2 regions of the Fodinibius salicampi genome follow, and region 1 is predicted to be linked to the other one. Evidence: riboswitches for the same ligand, from Rfam matches in the RefSeq annotation. Region 1 holds a riboswitch; the other holds the start of a gene.
The links. Region 1 has a riboswitch for cobalamin ahead of ABEB05_RS01770 (TonB-dependent receptor plug domain-containing protein). Riboswitches for the same ligand answer to the same signal wherever they lie in the genome.

Region 1 (8,241 bases):
AACGACGCGTTCAATATAATTCAGCGGCACCTGGTCTTCCTTCGCTTCTTTAATTGCTTTTCCGAGCTCCTTGTTTTTCAGAGGATCACGGCTGACCGCCCCGTTGAAGGTACGCCCGTCAATCTCCACCGGCTTATTACACAGCTTAATAATTTTCTTGAGATGCTTTTCAAGGATTTTGGATCCTGTTACAATAGAAGCGACCTTTTGCTCCTCGCGCACCTTCCAGTTTACATACTCTTCAATATCAGGATGATCCAGATCCAGCGTTACCATCTTGGCCGCACGACGTGTCGTACCACCGGATTTGATAGCACCGGCCGCCTTATCTCCAATCTTGAGAAAACTCATCAGACCGGAAGATTTTCCGCCGCCGCTCAGAGGTTCTCCTTCACCGCGAATTTTGGAAAAGTTGCTGCCTGTTCCGGATCCGTATTTAAAGAGGCGGGCCTCCCGTACCCACAGATCCATAATACCGCCCTCATTCACGAGGTTGTCATCAATGCTCTGGATAAAGCATGCATGCGGCTGTGGATGGGTATAGGCATCTTCCGAGCGCTTAAGCTCTCCGGACTTCCCGTCGACATAATAGTGTCCCTGCGACGGCCCGTTGATGCCATAAGCCCAGTGCAAGCCGGTATTAAACCACTGCGGGCTGTTTGGAGCCGCCATCTGGTTTGCCAGCATATAGCACAGTTCATCATAAAATACCTTTGCATTCTTTTCCGAATCAAAGTAGTCATGCTTCCAGCCCCAATAGGTCCAGCAACCCGCCAGACGATGAAATACCTGGCGACTATCATCCTCTCCGCCAAAACGCTCATCCTCGGGAATATCTTTCATCGCCTTTTCATCAGGTACGGAACGCTGCAACCATTTGGGTACTCCCTTTTCCTTGACTTTCTTAGTCTTTTTGGGGACTCCGGCTTTGCGAAAGTATTTCTGAGCTATCACATCTGTTGATACCTGCGACCAGTCTTCAGGTACAATTAGCTCATCCATCGAAAAAACCATTGAGCCGTCCGGATTTTTAATCTCCGATTTCCGGCTCTCAAATTTCATGTCCCCGAATGGGGTTTCCCAATCATCCTGAGTATAAAAGCGTGTAAATTTCATATAATTTCTCCAGTTACTTGACTAATAATTATTACTTACCTGCGTTGTAGAAGGGATTTATAAAACAATTAATAACTCCACATTTTCTATAATTAAATATAACGGACTGCAACTTTGGAGCAAGTAAAAAACCCAATTACTTTTCCACAAAATGGGGAAGTTATCCACAATTTTTAGCCACCTATAGACCAATTCCTAAGAAATTATATTTTCTCGCGCATTTTAATTGTGGATAACTCTTTGAGGGAGGTAGCTAATGCTTTGTAATCCCCTATCAACTAGTTGTCCGGCAACAAATCTAAAAACCAAGAAGATCCTTGAGCTGGTCGATTGGAAAAAGAATAGGCTGAATCACCGGGTGCTTCATAGCTTCGCTCAACAAGCTTCCCCTTCTCAAATGAAACGGGATCTTTAAATATCGGACCGTCAAAAACGAAAGAATGAAACTCCCCGTTTTCTCCGCAGGGATCAACTCCCTCCGGCAAGTCTTTTAAGAACTGATGATCAAATTCGCGGCCCACAAATGAGGCATCAAGTTTCCGACCATCGGCAGAAACAATTATGGCTCTGAATCCCAAGTCGATGAACTCTCGGGCCAGCCGATCAGTGTCTTTATTCCATAAAGGAAAAATTGCTTCCACATTAATCTCTCTGAGCTTATTTTCGCGATATTTGCGCAGGTCTTCCAAAAAGATATCTCCAAAAGCTCCAAGATGGACTCCCTCTCTTTTAAACGCCTGCAATGACTCGGACATTATACGGTCGTACTGTTCCATATCAAGCTGATCGGGCAACATTACACAATGAAGCGGAATGCCAATTTGCCCAGCCTGTAAATGAATCAGCTCTTCCCTGATTCCATGCATGGAAACGCGGCCTTTCTCCTGATTCACGGTAGTCAACAGCCTGCAAATATCATACTGATCACTTTCCAGGAGTTTGAGCAAACACAAAGAGGAGTCTTTTCCTCCACTCCAATTAAATATCACTTTTTCCATTTATTAATGACTTCTGACTGTGTTGAATCTGGATGCTATAAAAAATAAAGAGTTCCGGGCAGGCTTCCCTCCCCGGAACTCTTATATCTATTCTGCTATACTAGCATTCGGCATTTTGTCGCCGATAATTTTACGATACTTAGTTCACTATGAAGTGAAATGCTTTAGGTGCAATACCTACGCTAAAAGAATCTATCGCTGTTCCGTCTAGTTCATAAACAATTGCCTGTCCATTCTGACTGTATCCCTTACTGTCTCCGACATAAAGTCTGCCTTCGGTAGGCATATACTCAATGCTGCTGAAAGTACGATCAATGAGGGTATCCTCTTTTATTTCAAACGTATTCATATTGATCGCGGATAACACCTCGTCTATTAAATAAGCTTCGGCTCCATTATTATTGAGGGCAATACCCGTAGGATGCCCTCCGGTTTCTATAGAATCTATAACGGTAGCTGTTTGACCGTCAATGATATGGACACTACCGGGAATATCATTCTCCGGGTCGCGCTCCCAGTTTTCATCATAGGCTATTTTTCCTTTACACACCACCCACAAGCGATTACCAGTATCTCTTGCAATCTCCGTAGGTCCAGCCCCTACTTCAATAGTTTCTTCGACGGTATCGTTGCTTCCATTAACGACCGTTACAGTTTGATCATCACCGGAGCCGCTGTTGGCGACATAAACAAAATTTCCTATTCGGACCATGCTTCTGGGCTGGGAGCCGACGGAAATTCGTTCTTCATCTGTCTCCTCAAAGTTTTCCAGATCCACTATCGAAATGCTTCCATCGTAAAGATTGCTTACATAACCGACCTGTTCAGTAAGAATCTCGAAATCTGTTGGAGTCGTTGACATCTCAATAGTTCCAATGCTTTCCAACGATCTTACATCAACGATTTCTATTTTATTAGCTTCATTGAGCACGATATACATTCGAGAGCCGCGTATCTTAGCAGATTGAATGATACCAGCAAGAGGCCGACCATTAGCATCTTCAAAAGCGGCCTTCAAGGTACTTCCGGATTTGGGGTCGTAACTTGTAATGGTGCCGTTTGCATCGCTGAAATTTCCTTCATTGCTAACATAAACGGTTGCAAGCTCAAGTGGATCAGGATTATTTCCGTTGTCCCCCAGGCAGGAACTCAGGGTCACTGTTATCAAAAGTAATAAGGGAATGTATCTAATTTTCATAATCGAGAATTTATAAATGATAAGTTACTGTTAATGATAAACTAAAATTTCGTTGAGGCATGGCGTACCACTGAATAATCTCATAATTGGTATCCAGGAGATTCTTAACTCCTGCCTGTAATGTAAGCTCCAATGCTTGCAGTTGTTTTTGGGTTTGTACACTCACATCCAATACCTGATAAGGATCGAGTGAATCACGCAGGTCTTCGGTATCAGTCGTATATCGCCGACCAACCCAGCGATACTGAATGAGAGCCTTAAAAATATCTTTTTGTAAGCTGAGGGTACCGTTATATTTCCACTGCGGAGTATACCGTAGCTGGCTCCCAACAGCCTCATCACCGGGAAAACGAGGAGTCATTATCTCTGTGCGGTTTAGGATACCCGATTGTTGAATATTCAATTGCCAGCCTGGGGAAATCAAATAACTATTGTCAATTTCGGCTTCTATTCCTTTTGTAGTTAGCTCTTCTACATTAGATGGCGTATAGATACCATCATCCCCGGGATACCAGCGGATGCCATTACTGATCTTACTGTAATAGCCCGTTAATCTAATGGAAGATACACCCAAAAATTTTCGCGGAGTTATTATAATACCTGCTTCGCCGGTGTTACTTCGCTCTGCTTTCAAATTTGGGTTTCCACCTTGTCCCCAGTACAACGCGTTAAAAGTGGGCGGATTAAAATCCCGGCTCAGCTGTCCCCGCAGAAAAAGCTTATCAGGAAACAACTCATAATTTATCCCCAATGAAGGGCTGACTACAGTTCCAAAATCATTGTATGCATCCATTCGCAATGCCGGATATAGCCTTAACCTGTGGTCCACCAGCATCACTTCCGGATTGGCAAGCATGCTAAACTGACTACGGCTTTTATCAGTCACATAGTTATTGGAGGTCACACCCGTCAATGCTCCACTGATCTCTCCTTTCAATAACAACTGTTCAGCAACAGGATATTTCAGATCGGAACTGACCATCCAGCGCTTATTGGTACTAAAGCTTCGGGTATCTGTGTCCGGATCAAAATAGTTCAGCTCCACACGACTTAAATAGTTCTTAAACGAAAATTCTGCATTCCCAAGCTTACGTTCATAGGTACCTAACCAGCGAAGAGCTTGATCTTCCTGACGGCTCTTACTGTCAGTTTTTAAAATAGATCCCGGAATTTGATTATCTTTGTCAGCCACCCAAAAAACAGATTTCCAATGTCCATTGTTTAATTCTTTACCTACCGAAGCCATTACATTAACGCCTTTACTGCGGTTATGCTCTCTCTTTTCCGTTCGGTTATAGGCTCGGTTATAATACTCAAAATCATTTTCAGAGTAGTCGTACATGCTGTGCACCGAAACCTGGAGTTCTTGAGTACTATAGTGTCCTTCCATTGAGGATTGCCATTGCCCATATGACCCAATCCTTTGACGAGCAGAAAAATATTTCCCGGCATTCCAATCAGATCGCAAATAGAGTGCGCCGGACAAACTTCCCCCACCAAAAGCTGTGCTTGGCGTTCCCGAGCTCAATTGTATCTCCGAAAAAATATTGGCGGGCAATAGCGAAAGATCTGTTTGCCCAAGCGTAGGACTATTGATAGGAACGCCTTCCCAAAGCACCTGTATCTGCTCGGAAGAAAGTCCCCGTTGAGAGGCCGTAGACATGCCGCCCGGCCCGTACTCTTTGATAAACAGAGAAGACTCCATGGCTATCACTTCTCCTATAGACTGTCCCTTTAAAAGACTGAGGCGCGAAGAATCAGTCACTTCTACATTCGTGGGCTGATAGATTAAAGGCTGGTGTATACGGGTAGCCACTACTTCAATTTCTTCCAATTGAAGTGTATCAGCTATAGTCTGGCCATAGGCTGCCTGATAAAGAAATAAGAACGTACAGAATAAAACAGCTGTACTGATTTGTTTATATAATTGGGTCATAAAATGTCCTCGCAGAAACTTTAACTCCCGAAAGTTTCTCAAGAAATAGAAATTGTATGGCAGGTCTTCTGGCTCATCCTGATGTCCGGCCTTCCCATCCGCTATTCGGCGGACAGTGGCAAAAGGTTGGAGACATCACTTGCATGGATTTACAGTTGCGGGTACAGCTTCCGAATTTCCGTTCAAAAACTTGATACGGAGCACGGAATTCCCTTTTCATCCGCCAGCTGGCGGAAACCAACACACTATTTCAAAGAGCGTAGGAAAAGTAGGGCGTTTATGGATAAAATGAAACTTAATTTTCTATCTTAAAATTTCCTTAACCATAAATAAATGCGTATCACTTTGCTTATACCTACTCCTTGCTAGTGATTTATAAATCATGGAGGAGCGATAACAAATGCTGAACAGAATCTTTCCGGTGCCCCTTTCCTTTTTCAGTTACAATCCACTGGAACCCATCATCAGATTGCTGCACCTTTACTTCCAGTCCGGCCCCATTTGATTCTTTCACTTTATAGCCCGCACGTTCCAAAGCTCTCCGTGTCCAGAACACCCCTACTTCATTTCCATACAAATAAATAGGCATTTTGGATGGTTCGTGCAGCTTAAAAGAACCGGTAGCCCGATCAAAGACAAAGCTATCCTTTTCAAATACCGACTCAAAAGTCCCATCCAAGACGAGGTCTTCCGGGGTTCCGGTAATAACTTCTCCCTGCAGACTAATGAGCCATAAATGATCAGCAGCCTTTAACGCTAAGTCCAACTCATGGGTCGAAAAGAGTACCGCTTTCTGAGTATTATGCGAGAGTTTCCTCAACAAGCGAATAATACTTACCCGATTGGGCAAATCGAGATGGGCTGTGGGCTCATCCAGTAACATGGCCGGGGTATCCTGGGCCAAAGCACGGGCAATCATCACCTTTTGCCGCTCGCCATCACTCAGCTGTAGTACATCCCGGTTCACAAAAGAAGCAATACCTGTGGATTCAATGGCCCATTCCACCTTTTGAGTATCCCGCTTATCCAGAGAACCAAACCATCCCGTATAGGGAGATCGGCCGAAAGAAACCAGCTCCCGGACGGTCAAGTTACCTATGGTAAGCTGATCCGTTAGAACGGTACTTATCTTTTTGGAAATGTCTTTATTGGTAAGTTGAGCCATCGACTCTCCCAGCAAACTTATTTCACCATTTAACGGTGGATGAAGTCCGGCAAGTGTTCGGATTAAGGTGGATTTCCCCGATCCATTGGGCCCTAACAAACATACCACCTGCCCGCTCTTCAGCGATACATCAATACCAGCAGCCACCGTTTTAGGGGCTTCCCTTCCCCGACCGGAGAATCCGATACTTAATTTCTCTGTAGATATGATAGGCTTATGGGGATCCATTAAAATGAGGCCTGTAAATTTTTGCGTTGAATGATCACCCAGATTACAACCGGGGCGCCAATCATGGACGTAACGGCGCTAATAGGTAAAGTAGTTGCAGTCCCGGGTACCTGGGCAATAATATCACAAACAAGCAGGAGCAGCGCGCCCATCAGCAATGTCCCGGGTATCAGCACCCGGTGTTCATTTGTGCCGAATAGAGAGCGCGTGAGATGTGGCACTGCAATACCTATGAATCCAATCGGGCCACAAAAAGCAGTAATGCCCCCCGCTAAAAGACTTGTGCTTATGATAATCCATATCCGGGAAGAGGTGACGGATAAGCCCATACTTCGGGCGTAACTTTCTCCCAATAGCAAGCCATTTAGTGGTTTAACAAGTAACAACGCTATTAAAGTGCCTACAATGGTAACAGCGCCCAGGATCCAAAGCTGTTCCAGCGGCACTCCACCCAGGCTTCCAAAGGTCCATATAAGGTAATCCTGTATCTGTTCGGGCCGGCTAAAATACTGCCAGATACTCACGAGAGCGATCGTCATGTTTCCAACCATTAGTCCGATGATGAGCAGCGTTACATTATCTCGTACTTTGATGGAGATCAACAGAATAAGCAGCAGTACGCCCGCCGAACCGAGGCTGGCCGCAATAACAATCAGCCAGCTGCCCATTGCCGAAAGCTGCTGAATGGCAAAGATACTGGTGATGGTCCCTCCAGCCAGCATTACGATAGCCACTCCCAGGCTGGCCCCGGCGGTTATCCCCAATACAGAGGGACCTGCCAGGGGATTCCGGAAGAGGGTCTGCATTAATAATCCTCCCAGGGATAGCGCACTGCCAGCCAAAATTGCAGTGACCGCACGGGGAATACGAATATTGATCACAATTTTCTGCCATGAGTCGCGGACCGATCCATCACCCAGTAGCACTTGTACAATCTCGTGTAGAGGTATATCCACCGAACCCAGTGCCAGGTTAAGCAGAAATAGCCCTGCCACTCCGCCAATAAGCAGAAAGAAGTAAAGCGGACGCATGCCCGTGCGATATTGCGTCGATTGCTCAGCCATCACTCAACTTGTTTGTAGTAATACAGAGAGTGCTCAGGCAATACATCGGGATGAAAGATCTTGATATAATCAGCCAGCAATATTTCGGGATGCACCACGCCCGACTCCCAATAGTCATTACCCCCACTTTCGTTTGTGCGTCGGTTATTGTTGTAGATCTCACCCGTTTTATAGGGGTTAAAATCTTTAAACCGGGAATCTTTGTCCAAAATATCTTCCTTGGTTTCGGCTGTTCCGGGATTGATCCAAATATCGGCTTCGAGTCCGACCTCATAGACCACTTCAAAACTCTTGCGGAGTCCGCCTGTGTCATGTTCATCATACCATGGGTAATCTGCGCCGGCATCTTTGAGAAACTGGGCCGTAAAGCTGTCTCCGCCCGACACAAACCACGCGCCTTTATACGGCATATTATTGATCACCAGTGGCATCTTATCCACCGTATCGACCTTTGCCTTTAGCCGGTTATATTTTTCGGCCACCTGTCCAAATTTCTCATTCGCGAGTTTCTCTTTATTTAGCAGAGCGGCCAGCAC
Region 2 (8,241 bases), 210 kb from region 1:
AGTCGTCCTCTACCTCCAGTCCTTCTATAATTTCAAAAATGGCGTTAATAATTTTCTGTGTTCTGAACGGTTCTTCCGTTCCGTCGCGCTTTATGACAGTTCTTTTCATAGTGTTGAAAGGTTGAAAGGTTAAATATTGAAGGTTAATCCGCACAGCCCCTACTCGTTGCCACTTGTCAAGGGTTTTGTCTCCACCGAGCTTTTTTGCCCGGTAGTATCATTTCCTGTCAACTGTGGGGGTTACCTTATAAAGGGTTAATAGACTGCTTGCTCTTTGAAAGTGGTCTTTACAATATCTATAGGGTGCTATATCAATAGTTCGTATATTCGGTTGAGGATACCTCAAAGAAGTTGATCAGCTTCTTTACATCTTCCTTCTGTAGGAATCGCAGGGGATTTTCGTTGATGTGGAACTCCTGCTGAAAACCCAATTCCTGCAGGCGCCGGTCGGTGATATACTTCAGGTAGCGCTCCAGTTCACCGTAAGAAATTCCCAGGATCGTACGGTCTCCGAACTTATGTTTCACGTATTCTATTTCCAGGGCGGTTCCCTCCAAAATGATGTCCCGTATATCCTGCACGTACTCGGTATCTTCCACAATCTCCGGATTTTCATCCAGCATAATCAGGATTGCCTCAATACCGTTCTGCAGGTGCAACGACTCGTCAATCAGCACCAGTTCTACCCCGGAGACCACATTCTTCATCTTGGCCATATCTTTGAGGGCGAAGAAATGTGCAAAAGAGGAGTAAAAGAAAATCCCTTCCAGGATAATGTTATTCAGTAAAATGGCCCGCAGGACCTGCTTCTGTCCTTCAAGCGTTTCCGGATCGATCTTCTCATAGCTGATCTTGTCGATCTCATCCACAATCAGCGACTGCTTTTTGCGCAGGATGGGGTCATCAAAGGCTACATCGTACATCTTCTCGCGGTCCATACCGAATGACTGCAGCACAATCTCAAAGAAATCGCTGTGGATATTCTCCATAAACAGCTGCGTGCTGAAGCTCATCTTGGCGTGTGGATCGGTGAGCAGCGGAAAGAAGGAGTTTACCAGCACATTCTGTACCAGCAGCTCCGAGGAGCAGAAGTAGCCCACAGCCGTATCAAAGAGATCCTTTTCATCATCCGAAAGCGAGTGATAGTCAAGCGCATCCTGCTGGATATTCAGCTCCTCCGGAAACCAGATCGCTTTTTTTTGTTTTTCGTAGAGCTCCTTGAAAATGGGATATGAGGGATCTTCACTGAGTTTAATATTATCACGTACTGAAGTGCGTCCTATTAGTTTGTTGTTCATAAATAAATAGATTTTGTCGGGACGTAGTATGCTACGTCCGTATAGATTAAAATTTTATACTTTATCCCGCATCAGGCGGGCTGCTTCCACCATATTTTCCAGCGACGGCAGCGTCTCTTCCCAGCCTCTGGTTTTAAGTCCACAGTCGGGGTTTACCCAGATCTGTTCAGGCTCAAGTACATCCGCAGCCTTTTCCAGCAGCGCGACCATCTCGTCGGTTGAAGGCACCCGCGGAGAATGGATATCGTAGACACCCGGACCTATTTCATTGGGATATTCGAACTCCACAAAGGCATCCAGCAGCTCCATCTGGGAACGGGAAGTCTCCATAGAGATCACATCCGCATCCAAGCGGGCAATATGTTCGATCACATCATTAAACTCCGAGTAGCACATATGAGTGTGGATCTGTGTTTGGTCCTCTACCACCGTAGAAGCCATGCGGAAGGCATCTACCGCCCATTCCAGATAACGATCCCAATCGTCACGCCGCAATGGCAACCCTTCCCGGAAAGCGGGTTCATCAATCTGGATAGCCTGTATGCCGGCTTCCTCCAGGTCTTTTACTTCATCGCGGATGGCCAGGGCAATCTGCTTAGCGGTTTCAGACCAGGGCTGGTCGTCGCGCGGAAAGGACCATTGCAGGATGGTTACCGGACCCGTGAGCATTCCTTTGACCGGCTGGTCAGTTTGGGACTGGGCGTACGAGGACCATTTGACAGTGATGGCTTCCGGACGGTGGATATCGCCATAAATGATGGGCGGCTTTACCCCGCGGGTGCCATAGCTTTGCACCCAGCCGTTGCGGGTAAAAGCGAATCCGGCAAACTGCTCACCGAAATATTCTACCATATCATTGCGCTCGAATTCACCGTGGACCAGCAAGTCCAAGCCAATCTCTTCCTGTTTTTGGATCAGTTTATCAATCGCCTCTTTGATATGCTGTTCGTACTCTTCCCAGGATAACTTTCCCTTTCTGTAATCCGCTCGCCACTGCCGGACTTCTTTAGTTTGCGGGAAGGACCCAATGGTGGTAGCGGGGAACAGGTCCGGCAGATCCAGATGTTTCTGCTGTACCTTTTTTCGTTCTCTGTAGGGATGGTCGCGGTGTAGGATACCATCATCCAGATTCTCTATGCGCTCCTGCACATCGGGATTATGCACCAGCGCTGACTCTCCTTTGTCAGCCAGATCTGCCTGGTGCGCCCTTACAAGTTCCTGCTCTTCGTCTGTCAACGAATCCTCTGCGAGCTTCTTCATCAGGGACAGCTCGTCCAGTTTCTGGTTGGCAAAAGCCATCCAGCGCTTGACCTCGGCAGGCAGCGCCGTCTCATCCGTTTCCTGCTCCAGATCCACCGGACAGTGCAGCAGCGAGCACGAAGGTGCTATCCAAAGCCGGTCGCTTCCAATTGCTTCCTCAGCCTGGTCAATAATCTCTGCTGCTTTTTCAAGATCTGCTTTCCAGATATTCCGTCCGTTGATCAATCCCAGGGAAAGCACTTGCTCCCCATTCATTTTATCAAGCACCACTTCCAGCTGATTCTGATCTTCTACCAGATCGATATGAAGGCCGTCTGACGGTAGTTCGCACGCCAGATCCGAATTTTCACCGAGACCCTCAAAATAGGTCGTCAGCAGCAAGTTTAATTCTCCCAGGTCTTCATCCAGTTTTTGATAGGCTTTCCGATAGGCCTTCTTGACTTTTCCATCAAGGTCCAGAGAAAGAAACGGCTCTTCGATCTGCACCCACTCGACGCCCATCCGCTCGAGCTTATCCAAAATTTCCTGGTATACAGGCAGCAGCTTATCTAGCAGGTCTAGGCGGTGAAAATCACCGCCTCCCTCCTTTTCCTTGCCCAGCAGCAAGAAGCTGACCGGACCAATAAGCACGGGCTTTGTAATTACGCCCACGGCTTTGGCTTCCTCGTACTCGTCAAATATTTTTGATGAAAGACATTGGAAGGTCTGATCGGCCGAAAACTCCGGGACGATGTAGTGATAATTAGTATTGAACCATTTGGTCATCTCCATGGCCGAGATGTCATGATCTTCATCCTGTATGCCCCGTGCCATGGCAAAATAAGTATCAATGGGATAGCTCAGGATTTTGTCATTCTCCTGGTCATACAACTCCTGGTAGCGCTCCGGGATAGCCCCCACCAGCAGCGCCGTATCCAGCACTTGGTCATAGAGTGAGAAATCATTCGACGGCACCCAGTCTATGCCGGCTTCTTTCTGTTTGGTCCAGTGCATCACCCGAAGGGCTTCGGTGGATTCCACCAGTTTTGATTTACTGATATCGCCTTTCCAATAAGATTCTACGACTTTTTTAAGATCTCTGTTGATACCTATCCGCGGGTATCCGAGGTTGTGAGTAAGCATGAGTAATACCTTGTTTTAGCTTATAATTATACGAGGTGAGAACGCTAAAACGTTGATAAGACAGGAGATAAAAAATATCACATAAACCATAATGAAGACCTACGCCGTTCCTGTCTTTCAACAACGCCTTAACTCCCGAAGGCCTCGTTTACTCAATTTAAAGGCAGGTCTCCTGGCTTACCGAAATTTCCTTGATCCTTCCCATCTCTTTTGGGGCTGAGACAGTGGCTTAACAAAGAAATCTATCGGATTACAGTTGCGGGAACAGCTCCGGATTCTCCTTCTCAGGAATCACCGGATTCCCTTTTCACCCCGACCGTGGTCGGGACACCTTTAAATCTTACTTTTAAGAAAACAGCTTCGGCGTTCATTGTCAACGATTACTTTTCCACATTTAGCCTAAGTTGTTAACATTCCGGAGGAAAGTTTCGATGTATAAATGGCACCAAAGTGGTTTCATGGAAAACCAGTGTGCATAGTTATAATCAGTAGGTTCTGTTGTGGGTCTGCATTGTAAACTTGAAACAGCTATATGTATGAGTCAATAGCGCGGGAATTAATTCCCGCGCTACTTATTTCCTGTCCCTTTTACCCAGTTATTTATAAACACTTATAGCCCTGGGTCGCTTTACAGGACGAGTTGTTAACCAGTCCAAACGGATTGGCAACCTGTCCTATCAATAACCTCCTGAATAAACAGGTTTAACAGAATCCCGATATGGGCCAAAAAATCTGTAAGGATTCCCCTCCAAAAGGATCTTACTTATTGAGAAAGAGCATAACTACTATATCATGCAAACCATTTCAGCATTTATTGCAGATACTAACGCCTCCAGAGCTTGAAATAAATTCAGAATGACACGGGTGATTTATTACAACCCATAAACGTTCAAAACAAACAAAAAGCTATGCCCATTACCTACGCCCTTTACCCCAACCATCTGACCAATAAACCGAACGACCACCGGGCTATCGTCCGGCACGGGAAAAGCCTTTCGATGGAAGATATTATTGATGAAATGATCAGCCGGGGATCAACGATAACTAAAGCCGATGCACTGGCCACGCTCGAAAACTATGAAGCGGCCATTGAACGTGCTCTTTCCCGCGGCCACCGTATTGATACTCCCCTGATGAATATCAGCCTGTCTATCTCGGGTATTTTTAAAGATCATGAAGATTACTTCGATCCTAGTCGCCACCAGTTGCATATCAACTGTAACTGTGGGCTGCGTTTAAAAACCCTTCCCGGAAAGCTTCGACTGGAAAAAGTAAACGGACATATTCCCCGCCCCGCCATCACCCGGTTTTTAGATGTGGATTCCGATACGAAAAACGAATTGCTCACCCCCGGAAGCATCGCTATCGTCCGTGGTTACCGTTTAAAAACAGATCCGGATGACAAACAGCAAGGGGTATTCTTTATCAGCCATGACGGTACAGAGATTCGCGTAAACAGATTCATCCGGAATATGCCCAAAGAGCTGATCTTTGCCATTCCCGATACCCTCACGGCTGACAGTTACCGGCTAGAAATACGGGCAATAATGCACAGCTCATCCGAAATTCGATCGGGAAGACTTGATACTAAACTCCAGCTAGCCTGATCCTCCTCCCGCCTTTGCTTTAGTAGGATATTGAATGAATTATCCTTTGTAATTCTGCGTAACGTTCCCCCTAACCGACGTAACTTCACTGTTATCAGTATAACTTACACAGAGTTATTTAGATAACAGTATTACAGTTATTAGGGTAACATAGGTAGTGTTATTAGTATAACAGTGAGAAAGTTATACTAATAACTTTTAGAATATCATTCCCATGGCAGTGAGCATTATTAGTAGGGGTATACTGCCCCTCTCGGCCTGTAAGAATCCTCTACAAGGATATTACAAGTTGAAGGAACGGGTTAAAATGCGTATGGTAAGGTAGCTATTAATAAACCGCTTGTCCCTTGATGGGAAAGTATAACACGAACTTATAAGGCATATTAAACTATTATGAAATTTTCGATCAAAGTAATGACCGCAATGATTGTCATCGCAATGGTGCTGGGCGGAGCGTTCTCCTCTTCGGCGCAGGAAACAAACGGAGAATGGATTTCCCTGTTTGACGGTGAAACACTGGAAAATTGGCAGGCCGGTGAAAATCCGGAGACCTTTTCGTTAGAAGATGGAATCATTAAAGTTGATGGTCCCCGCGCACACCTGTTTTATTCGGGACCTGTGGAAAATCATGATTTCACGAATTTTGAGTTCCAAGCGGATGTAAAAACGACCGAAGGATCTAATTCGGGCATCTACTTCCACACCGAATACCAGGAAGAAGGCTGGCCGGAAAAGGGGTATGAAGTACAGGTTAATAATACTGATGATGATCCAAGAAAAACCGCCAGTCTCTATGCCGTGAAAGACATCATGAATGATGCTCCCGCCAAAGACGGTGAATGGTTTACATTGCACATCAAGGTCCAAGATAAAAACGTTACGGTGAAGTTGGATGGAGAGACCCTCATTGAGTATACCGAACCGGAAAATGTGGACCGCGAGGGACGCGTACTCGATAGCGGTACCTTTGCCCTGCAGGGACACGACCCAGAAAGTGTGGTGTACTACAAAAACATAAAGGTAAAACCCCTGCCATAAATCAATACTATTCGAGCGTTAAATCGCAGGGAAGGCTGATTTAACGCTCGAACCTCTTTACATTAGTAACAGAACTGATAGAAAATTAATCTAACCCATTGAATGTTATGGAAAAGATGAACCGACTGCGTGATGCAATTACAGATTATATTTACGAAGAAGGAACTGAGTACCACCGGCTTTTGCTTTCCAAAGATTTTCACCAAGCTCTTTTGAAGGAGGCCGAAGAAAACGATACCCAGGTAGATCTGCCAAGAATAGAAGTAAAGGAAAATGTGGATTATAATTTCAAGCTTCTACCTTAAAAGATGCCCTATCAGTGGATAGTTTAGGATTACGCTTTAGTTTGTCAAAAACACGGAATTAAACAGACATTTTTTTTGTAAATAGATATATGCAGTTTATTTTTTAAAAAGCATGATTGTCAATACATAACCCAAAAGAACAGCACTTTTTATGCCTAGATGTGAAATTTATAAAGATGCCAAAGGAGAATGGAGATGGCGAAGAACAGCCAAAAACGGCGATATAGAAGCGTACTCCAATGGCGGATTTGAGGACAAAGAAGAATGTAAGAAAGATGGCAAAGAAAATGGTAATTGCACCAGTTATACTCGCAGCAATTCCTATTAGGCCATTTTAAAACGCATTAAACGAGGCTGTCTATTTTACGACCAATAGGCAGCCTTTTTATTTTTTAGCTGCTATTCTTTAGTAATATCACACTCAAAACAAATTAATGGGACAACGAACAGAACGTATTTACAACCGCGGGGAGTCTTTCCTCCGGAAAAAGAACTACGAACAGGCGCTGCGTCTTTTCAACCAGGTACTTAACAGAGAACCCGGTCATAAAAAGGCGCTCAAAAATAAGCTCATAATTAAAATTGACAGGGAGAAGAACCAGGAAACAGAGGAATTCCTACAGTTTGCTTTAAAGCAGGTCCCTGAGGATAGTGAGCTGCATCAAATTGCCGGCAGCTATTATATGAGCCTGAATAAAGCAGAAAGGGCTGAAAAATATTTCAAAAAATCAGTTGCCCTCGATGATAACAATGCCCTGGCTCACTATGGGTTGGGGCTCATTGCTGCCAATCAACATTCAAATCATAAAAAAGCAATCGAATGTTTCAGCCGGGCAATTCAATTAGATCATGACTTTGCCAATGCTCATTTTAATCGGGGATGCAGCTATATGCTCCGGGAACAAATGGATAATGCACGGGAAGACTTTCTCAGGGCAAAGGAATTAGACCATCCGGAAGCCGGTCATTTTCTAAAGCAGTATTTTTAAAAGGATTTAAAATACTGCATGGAATTATATGATTTGCGATGTGGCTTCTTTAAAATTTTCCGGAATTTTGATACCGTTAGATGCCTCCCAAAACTAAAATCCGGGAAAGAAATAATTAAAGAGAAGAACAAGCGCATAAATTGCAGCTGCAGCACCAGCGCCAATGAGTAGTACAGAAACCGCTATTGCCTGTTCATCTGACATCTCTTTCTTTTTCTGAACTTTTTTCTTATCCATAACGACTCCTATTTGTTGGCCTTTTAAATCAAATTATAGCTCTTAGGGGTTATTTCCAAAATAAAGGTCATTTTTTCCTTTAAAAGCTATCAGCTATCTTATAGGGGTACGGGTAAATAAAGAAATACATGGCTTTTTATGGACAGATCAATGATAATATATGAGCAACGCCATGATATATGGCGTAAAGGCACTTTTGCTTCTGCAATGTTAACCATCCTGTTTTTTATCCTGTTCTGGAATATCCCCGATCCTCTGTGGATAGGGATACTTCGGTTGGTTACCTTTATATTTTTTACGCTTACCGTCTTTGGTACGTTAAAACTTATGGAATCGCCTATGGAAGTAGAACTCAGTTTTAACTCCAAATATCTGCTAATCTCCT

Region 2: it holds a riboswitch for cobalamin, as region 1 does, so the genes downstream of both, metE (5-methyltetrahydropteroyltriglutamate--homocysteine S-methyltransferase) here and ABEB05_RS01770 (TonB-dependent receptor plug domain-containing protein) in region 1, are expected to answer to the same signal.

The regions. Positions count from the first base shown of each region.
Region 1 covers NZ_BAABRS010000001.1:432,005-440,245, reverse strand. The annotation lists gene ABEB05_RS01785 (vitamin B12-dependent ribonucleotide reductase) at 1-1,116, opposite strand, end outside; gene ABEB05_RS01780 (Dph6-related ATP pyrophosphatase) at 1,395-2,114, opposite strand; gene ABEB05_RS01775 (YncE family protein) at 2,254-3,312, opposite strand; gene ABEB05_RS01770 (TonB-dependent receptor plug domain-containing protein) at 3,323-5,248, opposite strand; cobalamin riboswitch at 5,290-5,506, opposite strand; gene ABEB05_RS01765 (ABC transporter ATP-binding protein) at 5,622-6,641, opposite strand; gene ABEB05_RS01760 (iron ABC transporter permease) at 6,641-7,705, opposite strand; gene ABEB05_RS01755 (ABC transporter substrate-binding protein) at 7,705-8,241, opposite strand, start outside.
Region 2 covers NZ_BAABRS010000001.1:638,224-646,464, reverse strand. The annotation lists gene ABEB05_RS02630 (ribonucleoside-diphosphate reductase subunit alpha) at 1-109, opposite strand, end outside; gene ABEB05_RS02625 (ribonucleotide-diphosphate reductase subunit beta) at 312-1,298, opposite strand; gene metE (5-methyltetrahydropteroyltriglutamate--homocysteine S-methyltransferase) at 1,353-3,680, opposite strand; cobalamin riboswitch at 3,826-4,030, opposite strand; gene ABEB05_RS02615 (DNA-binding domain-containing protein) at 4,589-5,287, shown strand; gene ABEB05_RS02610 (3-keto-disaccharide hydrolase) at 5,681-6,325, shown strand; gene ABEB05_RS02605 (hypothetical protein) at 6,433-6,630, shown strand; gene ABEB05_RS02600 (YegP family protein) at 6,782-6,958, shown strand; gene ABEB05_RS02595 (tetratricopeptide repeat protein) at 7,065-7,619, shown strand; gene ABEB05_RS02590 (hypothetical protein) at 7,713-7,856, opposite strand; gene ABEB05_RS02585 (hypothetical protein) at 7,995-8,241, shown strand, end outside.